Skermanella sp. TT6: one gene and its partner. The protein of the gene in region 2 binds, or shares a complex with, the protein of the main gene of each other region. Links are inferred from orthologs where the notes say so. Each region holds a gene or a part of one and is shown on either strand. Other genes may lie near its edges. The genes, in order: pnp and IGS68_RS18335.

What was found.
Region 1: the proteins of IGS68_RS18335 (region 2) and pnp are in contact, whole or in part, in a cryo-EM structure (PDB 9QH0), measured with the Escherichia coli proteins. The link is inferred for Skermanella sp. TT6 from one-to-one orthologs.

Annotation. Positions count from the first base shown.
Region 1 is NZ_CP067420.1:5,595,733-5,599,185, reverse strand. What follows is about bases 206-3,146. They hold pnp (polyribonucleotide nucleotidyltransferase), read right to left. Parts: upstream 2,762-3,146; coding sequence 650-2,761; downstream 206-649. Other genes in these bases: rpsO (30S ribosomal protein S15), read right to left, coding at 3,095-3,146; IGS68_RS26045 (PAS domain-containing protein), read right to left, coding at 206-457. Outside these bases: more of IGS68_RS26045, read right to left, coding at 1-205; more of rpsO, read right to left, coding at 3,147-3,364; tRNA pseudouridine(55) synthase TruB, read right to left, coding at 3,395-3,453. UniProt on the Escherichia coli protein: Involved in mRNA degradation. Catalyzes the phosphorolysis of single-stranded polyribonucleotides processively in the 3'- to 5'-direction. Also involved, along with RNase II, in tRNA processing.
Region 2 is NZ_CP067420.1:3,918,293-3,922,645, reverse strand. It holds IGS68_RS18335 (Rne/Rng family ribonuclease), read right to left. Parts: upstream 3,966-4,353; coding sequence 201-3,965; downstream 1-200. Other genes in the region: aspS (aspartate--tRNA ligase), read left to right, coding at 1-47. UniProt on the Escherichia coli protein: Endoribonuclease that plays a central role in RNA processing and decay. Required for the maturation of 5S and 16S rRNAs and the majority of tRNAs. Also involved in the degradation of most mRNAs.

The DNA of each region.
Region 1 (3,453 bases), 1.7 Mb from region 2 along the record:
CCAGCTGGGCGTTGGCCTCGACGATGCGGGCGGCGGCCTGGCGGCGCAGCGTGCAGTCGAGCTGGGAGCCGAAGAAGTAGAGCAGATTGCCTTCGTCGTCATGGATCGGGCTGATATACAGCTCGTTCCAGAACGCCGTGCCGTTCTTCCGGTAGTTCAGGACCTCGATCTTGATGTCGTGCTGCTCGGCAAGGGCGCCGCCGATCAGGCGGCGTACTTCCGGATCCGAGTCGGGGCCCTGGAGGAAGCGGCAGTTATGGCCGATGATCTCGTCGAGATCGTAGCCGGTCAGGTCGACGAAAGCCTGGTTCGCGAAGACGATCGGGTTGTCGTCCTGGTTGGGATCGGTGACCACGATCGGCATCCGGCTGCCTTCGACCACGCTGCGGAAGGGGTTCTCCCGCGACGGATGGTTGATCAGGGCGATGTTGCCCATCTCCTTGGGAGGAGTCTGCACGTATGGCCTCCTGAGCTATCAGGTTCCGTGTGCCCTCCCCTGATGGAGACCGGTCCGTAAGCCGCCGTTTCTTCTTCACGCACACGGGTAGAACCTTGAGATCAGATCAAACAAGGTTCGCCGGCCATTGTTCCAAACGCGACCAATGCGGAGACGGCGCCGCCCCGGCCGGGGCGGCGCCGTCACGCCGTGCTACTCGGCCTTCTTGCTCAAGTCTTCGCCGGTCGCCTGGTCGACCGTCTTCATGGACAGCTTGACCTTGCCGCGGTCGTCGAAGCCCAGGACCTTGACCTTCACCTCGTCGCCCTGCTTGACCACGTCGCTGACCTTGCCGACGCGCTCGTTCTTCAGCTCGGAGATGTGGACCAGGCCGTCGCGCGAGCCCAGGAAGTTCACGAAGGCGCCGAAATCGACCACCTTCACGACCTTGCCGGTGTAGATCACGCCCAGTTCCGGCTCGGCCACGATGCCGCGGATCCAGTCGATGGCGGCCTGGCTGGCCTTTCCGTCGACCGCCGCGACCTTGACCGTGCCGTCGTCCTCGATGTCGATCTTAGCGCCGGTCTGCTCGACGATCTCGCGGATCACCTTGCCGCCGGAGCCGATCACGTCGCGGATCTTCTCCTTGGGGATGTTGATCACGGTGATGCGCGGGGCGTTCTGGTTGACCGCCTCGCGGGCGCCGCCGATCGCCTTGGCCATCTCGCCCAGGATGTGCATCCGGCCGCCGCGCGCCTGGTCCAGGGCGACGCGCATGATCTCCTCGGTGATCGAGGTGATCTTGATGTCCATCTGGAGCGCGGTGACGCCCTTCTCGGTGCCGGCCACCTTGAAGTCCATGTCGCCCAGGTGGTCCTCGTCGCCGAGGATGTCGGACAGCACGGCGAAGCCGCGGTCCTCCTTGATCAGGCCCATCGCGATGCCGGCGACCGGACGGGGCAGGGGAGCGCCGGAGTCCATCAGGGCCAGCGAGGCGCCGCACACGGTCGCCATCGACGAGGAGCCGTTGGATTCGGTGATCTCCGACACGATGCGCATGGTGTAGGGGAACTGCTCCTTGGTCGGGAGCAGCGGACGCACCGCGCGCCACGCCAGCTTGCCGTGCCCGATCTCGCGCCGGCCGGGGGAGCCGACGCGGCCCGCCTCGCCGACCGAGTAGGGCGGGAAGTTGTAGTGGAGCATGAAGCTCTCGCGGTACTCGCCTTCCAGCGCGTCGATGATCTGCTCGTCCTGGCTGGTGCCGAGCGTGGCGACCACCAGGGCCTGGGTCTCGCCGCGGGTGAACAGGGCGGAACCGTGGGCGCGGGGCAGCACGCCGACCTCGGCCACGATCTGGCGGATGTCGGTGGTCGAGCGGCCGTCGATCCGGCGGCCGGTGTCGATGACCGTGCCGCGCAGCACGTCGCTCTCGACGTCCTTGAAGGTGCCGGCGATCGCCTCGGCGGGGATCTCGTCCGAGGTCAGGGCCTCCAGCGCCTTCTGCTTGGCGGCGCCCAGCTTGTTCTGGCGGTCCTGCTTGCGGATCTCGGAATAGGCCGCCTTGATGTCCTCGCCGACGGTCTCCTTGACGCGGGCCTTGATGGCGGCGGCGTCATAGGGGGCCGCGGGCATGTCCCAGGGTTCCTTGGCGCACTGCTCGGCCAGGTCGATGATCGCGTCGATGACCGGCTGGAAGCTGCGATGGCCGAACATGACGGCGCCCAGCATGACGTCCTCGGACAGTTCCTTGGCCTCGGACTCGACCATCAGCACGCCGTCGCGCGTACCGGCGACCACCAGGTCGAGATCGCCCTCCTCGTCGTCGAGCAGCGGGTTCAGCGCGTACTCGCCGTTCCTGTAGCTGACGCGGGCGGCGCCGATCGGGCCCAGGAAGGGGATGCCGGAGATGGTCAGGGCGGCCGAGGTGCCGACCATGGCGACGATGTCGGGATCGTTCTCCATGTCGTGGCTGAGCACGGTGCAGATGACCTGCGTCTCGTTGCGGAAGCCGTCGGCGAACAGCGGGCGGATCGGCCGGTCGATCAGGCGGCTGACCAGCGTCTCCTTCTCGGAGGGACGGCCTTCACGCTTGAAGAAGCCGCCCGGGATCTTGCCGGCGGCGAACGCCTTCTCCTGGTAATTGACGGTCAGCGGAAAGAAATCGACTCCGGGCTTGGCCGCCTTGGCCGCGACGACGGTGCAGAGCACGGTCGTCTCGCCGTACGTCGCCATCACGGCGCCATCGGCCTGGCGGGCGACCTTCCCGGTCTCCAGGACCAGCTTGCGTCCGCCCCAATCGATTTCTTTTCTGTAGACGTTGAACATTGTTTCTTCCTTCCATCCGACGCCCAAGCCATCCCGGATTGGATGGCGTGGGCCGGGGTCCTCAGTCGTTGTCGACCCCGCGTGAAAACAGGCCCGCATGAGCACAGGCCAAAAGCCGACCGGGAGCGTGTCCGGGCCGGCAGGCAAAGCTCATCAATGAAATGGAGCCGAAAGCATCTTCCGCCCGCGAAAAAATCATTCGCGGGCGGAACGATGCCGCGCACACCGCAGCCCGCCGCCCGCTCCGCGAAGCGAAGCCTGGACGGTCAGGGATCCGGGCTGGTTTCGGCAAACGGAATTGTCCGGTAGGCGGTGTGCGGAAAGACCCTGGCCTTAGCGGCGCAGGCCGAGACGCTGGATCAGCTGCTCGTAGCGGCCGACATTCTTGCGCTTCAGGTAGTCCAGCAGGCTGCGGCGCTGGCCGACCATGACCAGCAGGCCGCGGCGGCTGTGGAAGTCCTTCTTGTGGGTCTGCAGGTGCTCGGTCAGGTTCCGGATCCGCTCGGACAGGATCGCGACCTGCACCTCGGGGGAACCGGTATCGTTGGCACCGGTGGTGTATTCCTTGATCAGCTCCTGCTTGCGCTCGGCAGTGATCGACATCGGGTCTCTCCAATCGGGTCTGGTTGATGCTTACAGGTTCAATACGCGCACCGGGCGGATCTCCGCCCCTTCGACGCGGGCCAGCGCCA
Region 2 (4,353 bases):
CCGCCCCGCCGACGGCGGAAGGGACCGTCTCGCCCAAGGGCGCGTAAGGAGGCATCGGGTTCCAGAGCCGGCTTTCGCCCTGATGGGCGGAGGCCGGCATTGCCCGGATCCGGAAGCGAAGAAAGCCGCTGCGGAGGATGCTCCGCAGCGGCTTTCTTCATGCCCCCGACCCGCAGGCCGGGAACGGCATCGCTGCCGGCCTACTCCCGGTTCCACCAGCCCCGGCGAGCGGGACGCGGCGGCTGCTCGGGAGCGGCAGGCTCCGCTTCCGGAGAGGGCTGGGTTTCCGGCGCGGGTTGCGGGGCCGGTTCGATCGGTCCCGGCGCCACGTCCATGAAGAGGTCGTCACCGGCGCTGGGCTCCTGGGGCAGGGGCTCGGGCACGGGCTCTGGCACCTGCTCGACGGGAGACGCCTCGACCAGGGCCTCGGATTCCGCGACCTTCTTCTTGCGGGGAGCCCGCTTGCGGACCGGCTTGGCAGGAGCCTCAGCGGCCGGAGCCTCCTCGGCGGGAGCCTTCGCGGCCGGGGCCTTGGCAGCTTTCTTCTCCTTGGGCGCGACCTCGGCCTCGGGTTCCGCGACCTTCTTCTTGCGGGGAGCCCGCTTGCGGACCGGCTTGGCAGGAGCCTCCTCAGCCGGGGTTTCCTCGGCCACCGGCGTCTCCGCGGCCGGAGCTTCCGTGGCAGGAACCTCGGTAACCGGTGCCTCGGCGGCGGGTGCCTCCGCGACGGGTGCCTCCACGACCGGTGCCGGTTCGGGCTGCTCGGCCACGATCTCCGCCGGGATGGCCGGTTCGCCCACCGTCACGGGAGCGATCTCCTCCGGGGCCGCGGGTTCGGGCACCGGTTCGGGCTCGGCCCGGGGCTGCTCGGCGACCGGCTCCGGCTGGGGAGTGGGTTCGGGCGCCGGTTCCGGCGCGGGGGGCGCGCCGATGTCGCCGAACGGATCGCCGAGATCGTCCATATAGTCCCGGGGCTGCTCGGCAACCGGTTCCGGGGCCTGCTCGCCCGTCGGGACCGTCTCCGGTGTCTCCTGCTGGTCGCCGTCGTCGGTGAAGCCGTTCTCGAAATCACCCTCGGCCCGGCCGCGGCCACGGCGGCGTCCGCCGCGCTTGCCGCGCCGGCGCTTCTTGCGCAGGCCGTTCGCGTCGGTCTCGTCAGCCTGGCCGTTCTCGGACTCGTCCCCTTCCTCGCCATCATCGGCGTCATCGTCGCCGCCGGTGTCGATATCGCCGTCGAACTCCTCGGACTGCTGGTCGAGCGCGGTCTCCTCCACCGGTTCGTCGGCGGCCTCTTCCCGTTCTTCCTCGCCCTGGTCGTCGGTCCGGGCTTCCGTCCGGTCGTCGAAACGGCGGCGGCGGCGCGACCGGCGGCGGCGGCGGTCGCCGCGCTCCTCGCCCAGCTCCTGCGGAGCGGCCGCCGCGGCGGGCTGCGCCTCCGGGGCTTCGACGGTCTCCGCCTGTTCGGCGGCCTCGTCTTCCTCCGCTTCCCGTTCGAGCAGGCGGTCGGTCTCGGCGTAGATCCGCTCCGGGCTGATGACGGGCGCGGTCTCCTCGCCGGCCTGGCGGGCCTTGATCCGCTCCAGGCGGTATTCCGGCGGGATCAGCGTGTCGTCGCCGAACAGGAAGACGCGGAAACCGTAGCGGCGCTCGATGTCGGCCAGCGCGTCGCGCTTCTGGTTGAGGATATACAGCGCGATCTTGGTCGCCACATGGACCGTGATCTCGCTGGAGCGCTTGCGGATGCCTTCCTCCTCGATCGCCCGGAGGACATAGAGCGCCGCGGACTCGATGGAACGGACCATGCCGGTGCCCGAGCAGTGCGGGCACTTCTCGAAATTGGTCTCCATCAGGCTTGGGCGCAGCCGCTGGCGCGACAGTTCGAGAAGCCCGAAGGGCGAGATGCGGCCGAGCTGGATGCGCGCCCGGTCGTTCTTCATCGCCTCCTTGATGCGGCGTTCGACCGCGGCGTTGTTCCGCGCGTCCTCCATGTCGATGAAGTCGATGACGATCAGCCCGGCAAGGTCGCGCAGCCTCAACTGGCGCGCCACCTCGTCGGCGGCCTCCAGGTTGGTCTTGTAGGCCGTCTCCTCGATGTTCCGCTCGCGGGTTGACCGGCCGGAGTTGACGTCGATCGCGACCAGCGCCTCGGTCTGGTTGATGACGATGTAGCCGCCGGACTTCAGCTGGCAGACCGGGCTGTGGATCGCGTCGATCTGGCTTTCGACCTGGTAGCGGAAGAACAGCGGGATCGTCTCGTCGCGGTAGCAGTGGACCTTCCGCGTGTGGCTCGGCATCAGCATGTGCATGAAGTCGCGGGCGACGCGGTAGCCCGCTTCGCCTTCGACATGCACCTCGTCGATGTCGTTGGTATAGAGGTCGCGGATCGACCGCTTGATCAGGTTCGCTTCCTCATAGATCAGGGCCGGCGCGCTCGACTGGAGCGTGAGGTCGCGGATGCTGTCCCACAGCCGCAGCAGGTACTCCAGATCGCGTTTTATCTCCGGCTTAGTCCGCTCCATTCCCGCGGTGCGCAGGATCACCGCCATGCCTTCGGGAATGTCCAGGTCCGACAGCATTTCCTTCAGGCGCTTGCGGTCCTGCGGATTGGTGATCTTGCGCGAAATCCCGCCGCCGCGCCCGGTGTTGGGCATCAGGACGCAATAGCGGCCGGGCAGGGACAGGTATGTCGTCAGGGCGGCGCCCTTGTTGCCGCGCTCCTCCTTGACGACCTGGACCAGCAGGATCTGCCGGCGCTTGATGACTTCCTGGATCTTGTAGCTGCGCAGCGGACGGGGGCGGCGGCGCTGGACGTCCTCGGCCTCGTCGCCGACCAGTTCGTCCACCGGGCCCTCGTCGGAATCGCCCCGGCCGCGGCGGCCCTGCCGGTCGTCGCGGCGGCCGCGCGGCGTATCCTCGCCTTCATCCTCGTCGGCGTCGGCGTCTCGGGAATAGTCCCGATCGTCCTCGTCGTCGGACTCGACGGTGGCGGGATGCTCGGCTACCGGCGCCTGCGGCACCGGGTCGGCCGGCGACTCGACTCCGGCGCCGAACTCGGCTGCCGGGGCGGGCAGCCCTTCCGCGCCGGGGTGGATGACGTCGCCGGCGGAGGGCATCGCTCCGGGATCGCCGGAGGGCGCCGAGGCGGCTTCGGCCCGGTGGTCGCCGGTATGGCTCTCGTCCGGGTCGTAGGGCTCGCTGCGCTCCTCGCGCGGCAGGCTCGCCGGCTGGTAGCGGGTCGGCTTGTCGTCGTCGGGGCCGTCATCCTGCCCGCCGGTGTCGCCGTCGGGCGCCCCGTCGGAACCGGAGTCGCTCTCCGCCTGGAAATCGGGCGCCGGTTCATCCGGCGCGAACCAGTCGTGGGGGATGTCGTTCTCGGCGTGATGAACGGTGCCGGCCTGGCGATCCTCGGCCGGTGCCTCGGCTCCACGCTCCGAGGCGGCGGGATCGGACGGCTGGCTTTCAGACGGCTGGCTTTCATAGGAGGGCTGCTCGCCGGTCCCGGGAACCTCGCCGGAGGGCTCGGCCACCGGGGTTTCCGAGGCGGGCCGGCCGGAGTCGCCGCCCGACTCGTCGCGTCCTTCCCCGAACGACTCGGAGCGGCCCTGGCGGCGTGAGCCGCGGCCCGGCCGGGGATCGCCCATCTCGACGTCGGCGCCGATGGTGTCCTCGCGCTCTTCCAGGTCGCGTTCCTGGGCGAGCAGCGCTTCGCGGTCGGCGACCGGGATGCGGTAATAATCCGGGTGTATTTCCGAGAAGGCCAGGAAACCGTGACGGTTGCCGCCGTACTCGACGAAGGCGGCCTGGAGCGATGGCTCGACCCGCGTCACCTTGGCCAGGTATATGTTGCCTTTTAACTGCTTCTTGCTGGCGATTTCGAAATCGAGCTCGTCCAACTTGTTACCATTGACCACGACCACCCGAGTTTCCTCGGAATGGGTCGCGTCAATCAACATGCGCTTTGCCATATGTCTACCTCGTGACGCCGCCGGGCCCCCGCGCGACTTACGGGTGGCGGCGCGTCATCGTCAAAGGCGAAGCGTTCGGCACGGGTCCCGCCTGATCGTCTAACGGCGCTTTCCACAGCAGCCAGGACGGGCGGGGCACCGGACGCCGGGCTTACGGCCCTACGGGGCCGAAGCCAGCTTCAAGGTTTCTCCTCCACCGCAGGTTCCGTAAGCGCCACCCGGCCGGTGCGCTGCCTGAAAAAAACCTATAAGTGGCAGCACGTTACCCGAAGGCGACGCCGCCTCTCCCAAGTGGGGATCGGCGGAATGCGGTATGTCGCACCCCTACCATAATGGGGGGCGGCACATTCCTCAATCACAGAATTGTCTTGTTGGAATGGTGACAGTG